3 regions of the Thalassotalea piscium genome follow, and region 3 is predicted to be linked to each of the others. Evidence: predicted binding sites of a transcription regulator. Region 3 holds the regulator's gene; each other region holds the start of a gene.
What was found. The regulator FNR, encoded in region 3, switches genes on or off when oxygen is low (the NO sensors DNR and NnrR bind a similar motif). The targets are predictions, from matches to a motif close to TTGATCTAGATCAA.
Positions count from the first base shown of each region.

Region 1: QUD79_RS00145 (OmpW/AlkL family protein) is a predicted target of FNR. The motif match lies at 2,773-2,786, and genes of this name have one in related genera.
Region 2: tehB (tellurite resistance methyltransferase TehB) is a predicted target of FNR. The motif match lies at 2,563-2,576, and genes of this name have one in related genera.

Region 1 is NZ_AP027362.1:30,561-35,688, forward strand. Features, by position in the region: gene QUD79_RS00125 (alpha/beta hydrolase family protein) at 1-607, opposite strand, end outside; gene tsaC (L-threonylcarbamoyladenylate synthase type 1 TsaC) at 770-1,318, shown strand; gene hemF (oxygen-dependent coproporphyrinogen oxidase) at 1,315-2,223, shown strand; gene QUD79_RS00140 (diacylglycerol kinase) at 2,229-2,600, shown strand; gene QUD79_RS00145 (OmpW/AlkL family protein) at 2,855-3,529, shown strand; gene aroE (shikimate dehydrogenase) at 3,674-4,486, shown strand; gene QUD79_RS00155 (hypothetical protein) at 4,494-4,715, shown strand; gene QUD79_RS00160 (gamma carbonic anhydrase family protein) at 4,737-5,128, opposite strand, start outside.
Region 2 is NZ_AP027362.1:1,834,334-1,839,461, forward strand. Features, by position in the region: gene QUD79_RS07915 (phosphotransferase) at 1-499, shown strand, start outside; gene QUD79_RS07920 (sensor histidine kinase) at 605-1,672, shown strand; gene QUD79_RS07925 (LytR/AlgR family response regulator transcription factor) at 1,675-2,499, shown strand; gene tehB (tellurite resistance methyltransferase TehB) at 2,663-3,229, shown strand; gene QUD79_RS07935 (ATP-dependent 6-phosphofructokinase) at 3,474-4,475, opposite strand.
Region 3 is NZ_AP027362.1:2,154,002-2,159,129, forward strand. Features, by position in the region: gene QUD79_RS09345 (TonB-dependent hemoglobin/transferrin/lactoferrin family receptor) at 1-968, opposite strand, end outside; gene QUD79_RS09350 (sulfite exporter TauE/SafE family protein) at 1,193-1,867, shown strand; gene fnr (fumarate/nitrate reduction transcriptional regulator Fnr) at 1,913-2,632, shown strand; gene uspE (universal stress protein UspE) at 2,842-3,771, shown strand; gene ttcA (tRNA 2-thiocytidine(32) synthetase TtcA) at 4,511-5,128, shown strand, end outside.

The DNA of each region.
Region 1 (5,128 bases), 1.8 Mb from region 3:
AAAAGCGACTATAGGGCAAAGGCGCTTTATCTATTTCTTTTTTAATTATGCCGTTGTAGACATTTAATAATAAAACTGATGATAAGCGAGCACCTGTTTTACTCATAGGGGTTGATTTTATTAATATATGTCTCTTATCTTCAGGTAGTACGTCAATGATGCTAGCCCACCCGAATGTACTTTCTTTTCGCTTTAATCTGCTACCAACTTGATCTTGGCCTGCTTGATAACCATAAATGACTTTACCTCGCGAACCATCATAGTTTACAGCATATAACTCACCATAAAATTGCGGCTCCTCTAATGATGGCACGTGTTTAACCATCGAAATAACAACGCGTTCGTTATTGACCCAATTATAATCGCCCACTTCATAGTCGCCGGATAATCTTGTCGTTCCAACTGTTTTCATATCTTCTCTGTTTAAAAATACTAATATTGTGCGGTCTTGATAGTTCATCGCAATGGCGATAACTTTACCATTGGGGGATATTTTGGCATTTTGATATTTGTTATGATCAAATAAATGCTCCCAGTTATTAGCGACGGTATAAAAAGAGGAGAGCAGTAATATGGTTAAAGCAATATAGTTTCGTGCGGTTTTCATTTTTAATTCCATTTAGTAGTTTTTTAATAAAGAAGGGAGTAATCAAACTGAAATTGTCTATCTATTCACATGAAATGTAATAGATTATTTCTGTAACTTTAAATTTTATTCGTTAGTAAAACAAGTATAATCACGACTTACATAACATTACTGATTTTTATAATGGCATTAACAGCAGTCGATTTTTTTATTAAAGGCGGTATCATAGCTTATCCTACAGAAGCTGTGTTTGGCTTGGGTTGTGATCCCGACAATATTGACGCGATTGAAAAATTGTTAGCAATAAAGAATCGCTCTGCTGAAAAAGGACTTATTTTATTAGCAGCAAACTATTCTCAATTGTTACCTTTTATCGATGACGAAAAAATTCCTCAAGATAAGCGCTCAACTATACTTTCAAGGTGGCCAGATGGTATTACTCAGGTTTTACCTAAAAATAAAAACTGTCATGCATTATTAACGGGTAAGTTTGACACTATTGCAGTGCGTATTACCAGTCAGCCAGATGTTGTAGCTTTATGTAATAGAGTCAATAAACCTATAGTTTCTACCAGTGCTAATTTATCAGGTGAAGAACCAGCCAAAACATGGCAAGCTTTATCAACTCATTTGGTTGATAAAATAGATTATATTATTAAAGGGCAGACCCTAGGGTACAACCAGCCATCAACCATTATTGATGCTTTAACCGGAGAACAATTTCGCGCATGAGCCAAGTAAATATTGAACAAGTCATTCCTTTTTTTAAACGCCTACAAGATCATATTTGTACTGAACTGGAAATTGCAGATGGTAGTGGTAAATTTATAGAAGATAACTGGTCACGCCCCGAAGGGGGGGGAGGCCGAACAAGAGTGTTAACTGAAGGAGCGATAATAGAGCAGGGTGGGGTGAACTTTTCACTTGTTTCTGGAGATAAATTACCTCCCTCAGCAACTGCTCATCGGCCTGAGTTAGCCGGACGACGCTGGCAGGCATGTGGTGTATCTTTAGTAATACACCCCAAAAACCCTTTTATTCCAACTTCTCATGCCAATGTACGCTTTTTTATTGCTGAAAAAGAAGGCGAAGCACCTGTATGGTGGTTTGGAGGTGGCTTTGATTTAACACCTTTTTATCCGTTTAAAGAGGATGTAGTCCATTGGCATCAAACTGCAAAAGACCTATGTGATCCCTTCGGTGAAAGTATTTATTCTGAGCATAAAAAATGGTGCGACGATTATTTCTACTTAAAACATCGTAATGAAACTAGAGGTGTAGGTGGCTTATTTTTTGATGACCTTAATCAGTGGCCTTTTGAGCAATGTTTAAATTATATCAAAGCAGTAGGAAATGGCTTTGTTGAAGCGTATGTGCCAATAGTTAATAAAAGAAAAGATACACCTTATCAAGACTCGCATCGTCAATTTCAACTTTATCGTCGAGGTCGTTACGTTGAATTTAACTTAGTTTTTGATCGCGGCACTTTATTTGGACTACAATCAGGTGGTCGTACTGAGTCTATCTTAATGTCAATGCCACCACTTGCTCGATGGCAGTATAACTATCATCCAGAAGAAGGCAGCGCAGAGTCAAATTTGTCAGAATACTTAACCCCACAAGACTGGTTAATATAATAATAATGATTGAGAAAAATAAATATGGTCACATTGAGCGTTTAGGCCCAGCAACAAAGCATAGTTTGCTAGGTTTAAAAGCTGCGTATAAGTATGAACTTGCGTTTAGGCAGGAAGTTTTTCTTTCGGTTCTTCTTACGCCTATAGCTATTTATATAGCCGATACATTTGTTGAGTTTGCATTGCTGATGTCAGGTATTTTTATTATATTAATTACCGAACTCCTTAACTCTGCAATTGAGGCTACTGTAGATAGAGTGGGTCTAGAACATCATGAGTTAAGTGGTAGGGCGAAAGATATTGGGTCTGCTGCAGTTTTTGTGTCATTAATATATTTTGTGGTTGTATGGCTTTCAAAAATTTACACAATGTTATAGGTTTTTAGGCCCTGTTGAGCAGCGGTTGCGTAGAATGATTAAGCTAAACACTGCTCGCCGCGATTAATGCGCTTTTATCTCAAGCAAAACTTAACAACGAAAGATCTATAGTCCCTAATTTTTAAGATTTAGATTGATAAACCTCAAATAACCACATAAGTAGTAAGTTTATTTGAGGCAGGTCAAAGTATTTAAAAATAAGTTCCTTACAATAGCGTTTAGTTTAAATCTTCCACTATGTAAGGAAATCTCCCTTGAAAAAAAGTATCTTAACTATTGCGCTTCTCTCTGTTATCTCTATAACTAATGCCGCTGATTATAAAGCTGGTGATATTGTTGTTCGTGGGGGGGTAACTAACGTTACTCCAAATAGCGATCACTCTGCCGTAATGCTCGGTGGTGCAGATTCAACTATGTCTTTAGCGGTAGATGATAACGCACAAATAGGCCTTAACTTTGTTTATTTTTATGATAAAAACTGGGCAATAGAAGTACTTGCAGCAACGCCTTTTACTCACGATGTTACGATTTATGATCCAAATGCCATTTTAAATGTAGATGGAGCAAAGCTTGCTGAAGTTAGTCATTTACCACCTACGGTTAGTGCCGTTTATTACTTTGACACTATGAATAATATTAAACCTTATTTAGGACTTGGTTTGAATTATACCGTATTCTTTGATGAGGGCTTTGAGTCAGCGCCTAAAAGTTTAGGCCTAAGCAATTTAGCACTTGATGGCTCTTTTGGACTGTCTATTCAAGCAGGATTTGATTTTAATTTGAATCAAAATTGGCACATTAACACATCAATTCGTTATATTGATATCGATACCGAAGCGACATTTGATGTCGGCGGTAACAACATCGGCAAAGCTAATATAAGTATTGATCCAACGGTATTTTCAGTACTAATTGGCTATAAATTTTAAGCAAAACATATCGTTTTCTACTATATAGACTACTCGAAGGACAAAGTAGTCTTTATAGTAACGTTGATTAAGGCTAAACAATCATTGGCAAAATCACGCTAATTCTATACCCTACTACTATACATTTCCTGCTAATTATTACTTATGGATCATTACCGCGTTTACGGCAATCCGATAGAGCAATCAAAATCTCCCACTATTCATCAGGCCTTTGCTAAACAAACACAACAAGAAATTTGTTACGAGAAAGAGCTAGTCCAACTACAGCAATTTTCAGAAGTTGTAAGTCAGTTTATTAAGCAAGGAGGCAAGGGAGCTAATGTTACCGCTCCTTTTAAAGAGCAAGCTTATAAACTGTGTGACCACTTAAGTGAACGTGCACAACTCTCTGGAGCAGTAAATACGCTTAGCTTTAACAATGGCGCTATCTTTGGTGATAACACTGACGGTGTTGGACTTGTTCAAGACCTTTTGTCTAATCAAGTAGTATTACGTAATAGCCGAATATTATTACTTGGTGCTGGTGGTGCTGCAAAAGGAGTTGTTTCTTCTTTGTTAGCGCAGAAACCTGATTTGCTGATTATTGCCAATCGCACTCAAGCAAAAGCACAATTTATTGTTGATCAATACCCTGAAGAAAACATTCAATCAAGTTTGTATAATGAAGTGGCTAAATATCATTTTGACCTTATTATTAATGCCACCTCTGCGGGCCTCACCGGAGATAGCCTACCAATCCCTAATCAAGCCATTACAACTAACACAGTATGTTACGATATGGTTTATGGAAAACAACTAACACCATTTTTAGTGCATTCAAAAGCACTTGGTGCCAAAAAAGTTATTGATGGCTTAGGGATGTTAGTAAGTCAAGCCGCTGAAAGTTTTGCTATATGGCGAGGTATAAAACCTTCAACACAGGAAATTATGAAGCAGCTTCGAGCAGAGTTGCAATAGGACTTTAATGAACCAGAAGTTTTTAATAAATGACGACTTTCATTTTAATAGTCAATTTCAAGCTTGGGTATTTACTGCGATGTACAGTGGAAGCTTACTCACATTTGTTGTTAAAAACTCGGCGCATTTAAAAAGCGTTACTCTAGCGATACAGTTTGACTGGGAAGAAAATGCCGAAGCGTGGCTAGAAAACAATGAGTTAGATGATGATACGCTTATTTATATCTAACTCTTGTTTAATAATTGGGCGTTACTCTTGTAGGTATTCGTTTTTAAGTACGACATAATTTAATGCTGACTGTTTAAGAAAAGCCTTTTCACTTTCTTTTAATGGCCGTGCTTGTTTAGCAGGGTTTCCAACATAAAGATAACCACTTTCTAGTACTTTATTAGGAGGGATCAATGCACCTGCGCCAATAAAAACATCATCTTCTACGACTACGCCATCCATAATGATCGCTCCCATACCAACTAAAATCCGGTCACCTAATGTACAGCCATGCAACATACATTTATGTCCAACAGTTACATCTTTGCCTATCAATAAGGGAAAACCATCAAGGTTATGTTCACCTTTTCTGGTAACGTGTAAGACGGTACCGTCTTGTATATTGGTTCTATCGCCTATTCTTATAAAATTGA
Region 2 (5,128 bases), 320 kb from region 3:
TAGCTTTTTTACGCATAGGATTAACTTAAGCGCATCACAAAAAGTATTACTTAAATCGATATTAATAGATGAGTTGCTAATCGATAATGCGTCGTATGTTTTGTGCCACGGTGATCTAAATTTTACGAATGTTTTGATAACTGAAACACAGAGAGTTAATCCGACTTTGATAGATTTTGAGTGCTGCTGCTATGCTGAAATTGAATATGATTTAGGTATGATGATCGCAATTAACAACCTAGTTAAATCTACTGATCTACAAGTAACATTAACTAATATTGAAGCGTATTTAACTACAAAATTAATCAGTATCAATAAACAAAGGGTTACGCGTTACTTATTAAAATCGCTTTTAATCAATGGGTTATGGTATTTAGACAAGTATAACGTAACCATGGACAAACAGTGGCTATATTTAGCATTTGAACAATTTAACCAAGCAGATGTTGTTAATGGTGAAGGCAATATTATTAGCACCATGTTTGAAGGTGTATTTTAACCTGAGGTAAATGAGACAATTAGCTTGAAAGATACGGTCAGTAACAGTGCGTTGTTTATTTCAATGCTCCATAATTAACCCTATGATATCTATTGAGCTGTATCCGTGAATTGGAAAAACATTATTGAAAATAAAGACCGATTATTTTGGTTAATGCACACCGGCGGATGGCTTGGTTTTGTGTTGATCCATTATTTGAGCTCTTTACTTCATGATCTTCGTGATTTGTTCGTTATTATAATTTTCTTAAATGCATACGCAGGCTGGATGTTCAGTATTCCACTGCGCTATCTTTACCGTAAAATTTGGAATTCCACGCCTTTAAAAATAGCATTAACGGTACTATTAGCCTCTTATTTTACTGGTTTGCTCTGGCAGATTGTCAAAAACATTAATTACTGGGAAATTTATAAGCACGGATATAGGCCAGAGTTTTTAATTCATTACCTTAAGAATTCGTTATTTTCTTTTTCAATTATGCTGTGTTGGAGTGTGCTTTACTTTGGGACTAAATATTACCAAATGCTGCAAACAGAGAAGCAAAATGTCCTACAAGCAAATAGTGTAGCTCATCAAGCCCAACTCAAAATGCTACGCTATCAATTAAATCCACATTTTTTATTTAATACGTTAAACGCAATTTCAACGTTAATATTGGTTGAAGACAATAAAACAGCAAATGGTATGGTAACAAAACTTAGTGAATTTTTAAGGTATTCGCTTGATAAAGACCCAATGAAGCGAGTAACACTTGATAATGAAATTGATGCATTAAAGCTATACTTAGGGATTGAAAAGGTGCGTTTTGAAGAGCGCTTGAAAATAGAGATTAATATTGCCTCAGACTGCAGACAAGCGTTAGTTCCTAGTATGATATTGCAACCGTTGGCAGAAAACTCAATTAAATATGCTATTGCTGAAAGAGAAGAAGGTGGCACAATTACAGTAAGTGTAAGTCGTTTTGGTAATGATCTTTTAATAGAACTGTCAGATGATGGCCCCGGTGCTAATATTGTTGATGGTAATATTTTCAGAGATAAAGGTGTTGGTTTGGCCAATACCAGAGAAAGGCTACAAGCGCTTTACCCTGGAAATTTTTCATTAGTTATTGCCCAAAATAATCCAAATGGTGTTAAAGTTAACATCAGACTGCCATATGATAATGGAAATTAGTAATGAACAAAGCGTTGTCAACAATTATTGTTGATGATGAACCGTTAGCTCGTAAGGGTTTAGCCGTTCGTTTAGCTGAGCACAAAGACATTAATATAATAGCCCAATGCAGTAATGGTCGAGAAGCAATTGAAGCGGTAAGAATACATCAACCCGACTTAATGTTTTTAGATATTCAAATGCCGGGTTTAAATGGCTTTGAGGTTATGCAATCTATCATCGACCAAAATTTAACCTTACCCATGGTTGTTTTTGTTACTGCATTTGATCAATATGCACTTCAAGCGTTTGAGGTACATGCACAAGACTATTTATTGAAACCAGCGGATGAAGAACGATTATCTCAATCGCTAGATAAAATTAGAGAAAAACGTCAAAGCCAACAAAATGCCGAGCACAAATCGAAATTAGTGCGTTTGGTCAGTAATGTTACTGGTAATGACTATCACACAATATTGAAAGAGCTAGAATCTGATCTTCCCGTTTCTATTACCAGTTATTCTGATGTGCTTGCGATAAAGGATGGTGGTGAAGTTAGTAGGGTGCCAACTAAAGATATATTATGGATTGATGCAGCGGGAGATTACATGTGTGTTCATACTGAAGAAAATACACATATCTTAAGAAAAACAATGAAACAGCTCGAAGAGTTACTGGACCCTAAACTTTTTGTACGTAGTCATCGTTCTACTATTGTGAATAAACACTATATTGGTAAGTTTTGTAGTCAACTTAACGGCGAATACTTTTTAGTAATGAGTAATGGTAAAGAACTGAAGGTTAGTCGTAGTTACAAAGACAAAGTTAAACAAGCCGTTAACGAATAGCCAATTTACTTTAAGTTGGCTTTTGAATCTAACTCCCGGAAAATTACAGCTTTGTCCTGTTTGTTGATTAAGGACAACAAACATTTATAAATAGATCTATTTTTATTTATAAGTGTAAAATCAATAGTAATATAGCCCTCTAATTTTAAAACTAAGTGAAAACATGACAGTTGATTTAAATAGCCGTTATGGCCTAAGTGCCGTACATAGTGAAGTGGTAGATGCGTGTAAAATTATTGAGCCATGTAATGCTTTAGATATGGGATGTTCTAGCGGGCGAAATGCACTTTACCTTGCTCAGCTTGGGTTTGATGTTACCGCAATAGATATTAACCCTAGTGCTATTGCTATGTTAGAGCGTATTTGTAGTGAAGAAAAGCTTAATTCTATCCAGACTCAAGTAAGCGATATAAATAATGCTAGCCTTGATACTAACTATGGTTTTATATCCTGTACCGTAACCTTAATGTTTATCGATCCGTCACGCTTTGATGATATTATTGCTGATATGCAAAAGTCTACGTTTGTTGGCGGGTATAATCTAATTGTGTGTGCGATGAATACCGAAGAACATCCTTGTCCTGTTCCATTTCCTTTTACCCTTAAAGCAGGGCAGTTACGTGAAGTGTATGACGGTTGGGAACTTATTAAATACAATGAAGACTTAGGTACAATGCATAATGGCGCCCAATTGCAGTTTGCTACTTTACTAGCTCGTAAGCTTAGCTAATAAATATTTGACCAATTCAGAGCATCATCAGGGAAGTTAGAACAAAGTAAATTGATGCAGTTGTAGTATTTTCCATCCATTCAATTTGTAAAGTCATCACTTTTCTGACGGGCTCTCAAGGGCGAGTTTAAAAGGCTTACGTAGGTGCAGTTAACGAGAATAACCATTATCTGTGATCAGTGCCTTGCCTCTAAGCTATTTAATGTTGCTGAATGAACAACTATTTTTTCAATTGCTATTAGATTTAACCTTGATTTGATACTGATAAAATATCATGTTGCGCTTTTATTAGTCGCTGACTTACTTCTTTCGTTTTTTGGGTTGCGTGTTGAAGTAAAACCGTAACGACAGCACCATTACTTTCTCCGATCATTATCCCTGTTTTATCTTCTGTGATCGCTTGTACAGCAGCTATACCAAGTTTGGTAGCTAAAATGCGATCTTTAGCCACAGGTGCACCACCACGCTGTATATGCCCTAATATACATGGTGTACAGTCTATGCCAGTTTTGTTTGTTATTTGAGCTGCAAGGTTTGTATTTCCTTCGGGCCATAAATTTTCTGCTATAACGATTAAATAGCCCGCATGACGATTTTGTTGAACGACTTTAATGTCATTACTTAAGTCATTAAGGCGTGCAGCTTGATCAGTACAGTCAAAGTTCTCAAATGATAATATCTGCTCAGCTGCAGTGGCAATTCCTACATTAAAAGTAATATGGCCACTTCTACGCCCCATCACTTCTACTAAAAATACACGCTCAAATGCATCAGCGGTATCTCTGATCTTATCGATAGCTTCAATTGCGGTATTTACAGCTGTAGAAAACCCAATAGTATAGTCGGTTTCGCAAATATCATTATCGATAGTGCCGGGTATACCAATCACCTGACCTTGCCAATGTTTTGCTAACTTGATTGCGCCTTTGAATGAACCATCGCCACCGATGACAATGAGCGCATCTATTTTATCATTTTCAAGGGTAAGAATAGCCTGATTAACTCCCTGTTCGCTGTGCATTGCATTGCACCGTGCACTTTTTAAAATAGTACCTCCACGGCCAATAATACCGTTAACATCAGCTAATTTAAGGCTTTTACACTCTCGATTAATTAAACCATTATAACCATGATAATAGCCAATAAGGTTATAGTTATAATGATGGGCACTTAAAACAATTGCACGAATTGCTGCATTCATTCCAGGGGCATCTCCACCACTTGTAAGTAATGCGATATTTTTCATGATCTAACGCTCGATTATTGAATTAAATTAAGGAGGTTAAGCCAATTTAATCTATTGCTGCTTTAATTACCATGAGGAAATAGGGGAGTTACTATGCTTCTATTAAAGAGTAAAGTTCAAGTGGCTTAGGTTTTAGTATAAGTAGCTGTACTAAAATATGAATAATATAGGTTAAAAAAGCTGGGTCTATTGATCTTTTAGGCTCTGCTATAAGCTATTTTAAGATAACAAGAGGAAAATAGTGCGATGTAGATATTCTATCTGAACTAACCTGAATTAGGGATAAGCTAAGTACACCAAAGCTACAATTTTATGCAGATCTGCGTTTAATTTGCAACTAATAGCCGGCTATTAGGTGCTCAAATCAGCCGTGATACAAACAAAATATAGCATTGGTAGTAAATTTGCACTTAATACTAAAAAAAAGAAATAATCTAAAATATTGCAAAGTATGATTTTTATCTTCGTTAAACGTACATCCATTATCCCGAGTTCAGGTTAACTATTTTTAACGTAGCTAGGTTGAAAAATAGCCATAGCCGTCTGCGTTGCCTCGAAAAAGCGTCACTCTTTGTTGCTTAATGTGAATTTGAAACAACTAAATATTACATTAAGCGCCACGATTGACAGCCATTCAAGTGCAACAGAGCAAT
Region 3 (5,128 bases):
TGTACAGTTTCAGTTTTTTGATCATAAAGACGAACAAAGCCACCCGCTAACCAATCAAGATCTGTAACAAACTCATAGTTTATCGAAATATTAGTGCGTTGTGTTTCATCATCACCTAATAACAAAGTGGTTGATGCAAATCTATCTAAGCCCAAGAAAGACTGAGTATCTGACTCACTACTACGTTTAAAGTAGTCATAGCTGAAGCTAACTTCTTGAGTATCTGAAATTTCATAATAGTACTTAGCAAGAAATGACTGCGTTTTATTATCTTGGGTGTCTTTAGCAAGGTTACCTGTAAGCTTTTTATCAAGCTCGTGACCTTTTCGTAACGACCCCGATAACAATACACTAGATTTATCGAAAGCAAAGGCTGTGTTCAAAGATGCAGACTTGCTGTTATCAACCGAGTTAAACCCTGTTTTAATGTCAAGGTAGACATCGCGATCAGTTTGGCTAAGCAGGTCTACCGGCTTTTTAGTAATAAACGACACAACACCACCAATAGCATCACTTCCATATGTACTTGAAGCAGGCCCTCTTAATATCTCTACTTGCTTAATAAGATCGGGGTCAATAGTATTACGGCCAGAGTTTGAATAACTCCCTACACTAAACTGATCAGCAACCGGAATACCGTCAATTTCTGTAGTGACTCTATTACCCGCAATGCCTCGAATAGCAATACTCGAATCGCCAAAGCGGCTACCAGAATTAATTACATTAATCCCCGCTTGATAACGAAATAGAGTTGCCATGTCATGTACTAGCATTTTATCAATTTCATCACTATTAATAACAGATACAGCGCCAACAACATCTTGCACTTTACGTGGTGTTTTACCAATAACAACAATCACTTCTGTATCATCTTTTGACGATACTTCAGGCATATCATTTGCTAAAATTGAACTAGTAGGTATAAAGAAACTGGCAACGGCTAAGCTAACCAAAGATTTGCTAAACATAAATTACTCCGCAGAAAGATGAAACTCTTATTGATCGAGTTATACGTGTTAAGTGTTAAAATTAACGTACTTATACAATAGTTAGTGCTAGAAAAAGATGATCTGAGTCAATTGTATTAAGCACCAATTAACTCAATTACGATTAAGTTGATTGAGCGCAAGTAATTCATGATATTCTTGCTTTCTTTTACAAATATGAAGCACATACACTTTCAGGTTCAATTATGGAAATAGACTTTTTTGCAGCCTTTATTATTGGCATATTAGGCTCAGGACATTGCATCGTAATGTGTGGTGGTATAACTACCATGCTGTCTTCTGCTATTAATAAAAGCCAACAGCAAAGCAGTAAGTTAAGTATAGTGATGGCATATAACTTTGGTAGAATTGCCACCTACTCGCTTATTGGTGCTATTGCTGGATTTACAGGTTCACTCGCCGCAAAAAACATTGGTTTTCCCGTCACTATATTAAGAATGATCGCAGGTGTTTTTCTTATTTTACTTGGGCTATATATTGGCCGTTGGTTTATGGTACTAAATAAAGTAGAGCAATTAGGCAAAGGCCTATGGAAACTACTGTCGCCGTTAAGTAAAAAATTTATACCGGTAAATAGTGCCAAACAAGCATTAGCATTAGGAGCCATTTGGGGATGGTTGCCCTGTGGGCTCGTCTATTCAACCTTAACTTGGTCATTAGCCAGTGGGTCATTAGTATCTGGCGCAACTATTATGTTTTTCTTCGGCCTAGGTACCTTACCTGCACTAATTACTGTTTCGGTTGGCGCGCTTTCTTTAAAGACATTGTTGCTTAATAATACTTTTCGAAAATCTATGGCAATAATGCTAATAATTTATGGAATTTATACGTTAAAATTTGCATCTGACATGATGTTCTAATACCATCAGTAGTAAATAATTTATTCGCGTAAATTCAAGGATAAAATGGAAAATCGTCAATGCTCAGGCCAACAACATATTCACTGCCAAAATTGTAGTATTAGTGAATTATGCTTGCCATACTCTTTAAATGATAAAGAATTAGAAGATCTTGATAATATAATTGATCGTAAACGCCCTATTCATAAAGGCGAGCAAATATTTCAAGATGGCGACAAAATGCAATCGCTTTTTGCTATTCGTTCTGGCACGTTTAAAACTTTTACTGTTGATGAACATGGCGAAGAACAAATTACAGGCTTTCATTTAGCTGGCGACTTATTAGGATTTGATGCAATTGCTGAGTCAACACATCCTAGCTTTGCAAAAGCTTTAGAAACCTCTATGGTGTGTGAAATTCCCTACGACACCTTAGACACGCTTTCAAACACAGTACCAAAGCTTAAAAAGCAAATTTTGCGAATGATGAGTACAGAAATTCGTGCCGATCAAGAAATGCTAACACTATTAAACCGTAAAAATGCAGAGCAACGTTTAGCAACCTTTATTAGTGCACTTAGTATTAGGTACCATGCTCGAGGCCTATCTGCTACAGAATTCAGACTAACTATGACCCGAAGTGATATTGGTAATTACATTGGTTTAACTGTAGAAACAATCAGCCGTTTACTTAACCGCTTTCATAAAAGTGGCTTAATTCAAGTCGAAGGTAAATTGATCACAATACTTGATGCAGAAAAATTAAAAGAATGTGCGGGCATTTAACCGCACTTATTTGCCGTTAAACACTATAGTTAACATCTCTGGGCTTGTTGGTATTTAATTGATTTAGAACAACTTATAAATTACGTCTTTGATGCATCATCTTATTAAGGCTACACTGATTATCAATTGATTATTTTTAATCGAAAGGCACAACTTACAAGATATTAAGTCTGTGTAGTCATAATTATGAATAACTTATGAGGCTAACCATGGAAAAATATAAAAAAATACTAACTGTTATTGACCCTACCACTGAAGATCAAAAAGCACTTGAACGTTCAATTGAGTTAGCAACAAAAACCAACGCAACCATTACTGCCTTTTTAAGTATTTATGATTTTTCATACGAAATGACTACTATGCTCTCAAGTGATGAGCGTGAAGTAATGCGAAATTCAGTGATCAAAGACAAAGAAGTTTGGCTAAACGAAAAAATTGCATCTGTCGCTCAACACGATATAAAAATTGACAGCAAAGTCATTTGGCATAACCGCCCTTTCGAGCCCATTATTGACCAAGTGCTAAACGAAGGCTACGACATTGTCATTAAAGGTACCCATGAACACGACAAACTTAAGTCAGTAATATTCACACCAACCGATTGGCATATACTCCGTAAATGTCCGTGTCCAGTATTACTAGTTAAATCACATTCATGGCCAAAAAATGGCAATATCTTAGCTGCAGTTAATGTAGGTAGCGACGAAGATGAACATATATCGCTTAACAACAAAATTGCAGAAGAAGCATTAAACTTAGGTAATTTAATTCAAGCAAATGTTCACCTAGTAAACTCATACCCCGGTACACCCGTTAATATCGCTATTGAAATACCTGAATTCAACGCTAACGAATACAACGAATCTATGCTCAATCATCATAAAGCAGCAATGACTACACTAGCAAAAAAATTCAATATCGCTCTTGAAAACACACACATAGGTGAAGGTTTACCTGAAGACATAATTCAAGACAAAGCACTATCATTAGACGCAGAACTGGTAGTATTAGGTACCATTGGCAGAACAGGCCTTTCAGCTGCATTAATTGGTAATACTGCCGAACATGTAATCGACGGGCTAAACTGCGATGTATTAGCGCTTAAACCTGAAGGCTACCAATCACCATTACAAAACTAATGTATAAGTTGAACTCTGCAAAGTAATATTGTCTTTTGTAGGCTGTGCTTTACCGCCAAGGACGGCGGTAGTAGGGTAATGCAGGAGCTATTACCGATAAGCACATCAGTTATCCTTATTCGTAAAAGGCAGCTATGTGACGGCATAAATGCGACCTACAATTAAGAAATTATGCTCATCAAGTGTTTCATTTCCACCTCAGTGGACGCTCATACTAACCATTAGCTCATTTTCATAGCTTTAGTTTTAACAAATAATATTGCCATTTGTAGGTTGTGCTTTACCGCCAAGGACGGCGGTAGTAAGGTAATGCAAGGAGCTATAACTGATAAGCACATCAATTACCCTTATTCGTAAAAGGCAGCCATTTGACGGCATAAATGCCGACCTACAATTAAGAAATTATGCTCATCAAGTGTTTCATTTCCACCTCAGTGGACGCTCATACTAACCATTAGCTCATTTTCATAGCTTTAGTTTTAACAAATAATATTGCCATTTGTAGGTTGTGCTTTACCGCCAAGGACGGCGGTAGTAAGGTAATGCAAGGAGCTATAACTGATAAGCACATCAATTACCCTTATTCGTAAAAGGCAGCCATTTGACGGCATAAATACCAACCTACAGTTCCATTCATTCTCTACTTTAGTTTTTATACTTAATCTTTTGGGTTAGTGCTAGTATCGGTATATAATACGGCTCAAAATTTTATCGACAGTATCAAACACTGATTATTACTATGATTGAAGACACAATCGCATTGACCAATGAGCAAGAAATTGCTTTAGACACAAAAAAATTAACTAAGAAACTTCGCTCTAAAGTCGGTAAAGCGATTGCCGATTATAATATGATAGAAGATGGCGATGTTATAATGGCAGCTATTAGTGGTGGTAAAGACTCATTTGCCATGCTTGATATTTTACTTGCCTTACAAAAGTCTGCCCCTGTTAACTTTAAAGTAATTGCAGTGAATTTAGATCAAAAACAGCCGGGGTTTCCTGAGCATATATTACCTACTTACTTTGAATCGCTTAATATTCCTTATTATATTGTTGATAAAGATACCTATTCTGTGGTCAAAGCCAAAGTACCAGAAGGGAGAACCACTTGTGGTTTGTGCTCGCGATTACGTCGCGGTACTTTGTATTCGTTTGCTGAAGAAATTGGGGCTACCAAAATTGCTTTAGGTCATCACATGGATGATATTGTTGAAACGTTATTTTTAAATATATTTTTTGGTGCTAAATTAAAAGCGATGCCGCCCAAATTACGTTCTGATGATAAGAGAAATACAGTAATTAGACCGCTAAGTTATTGCCGAGAATCTGATTTAATAAAATGGGCTGATTATAAG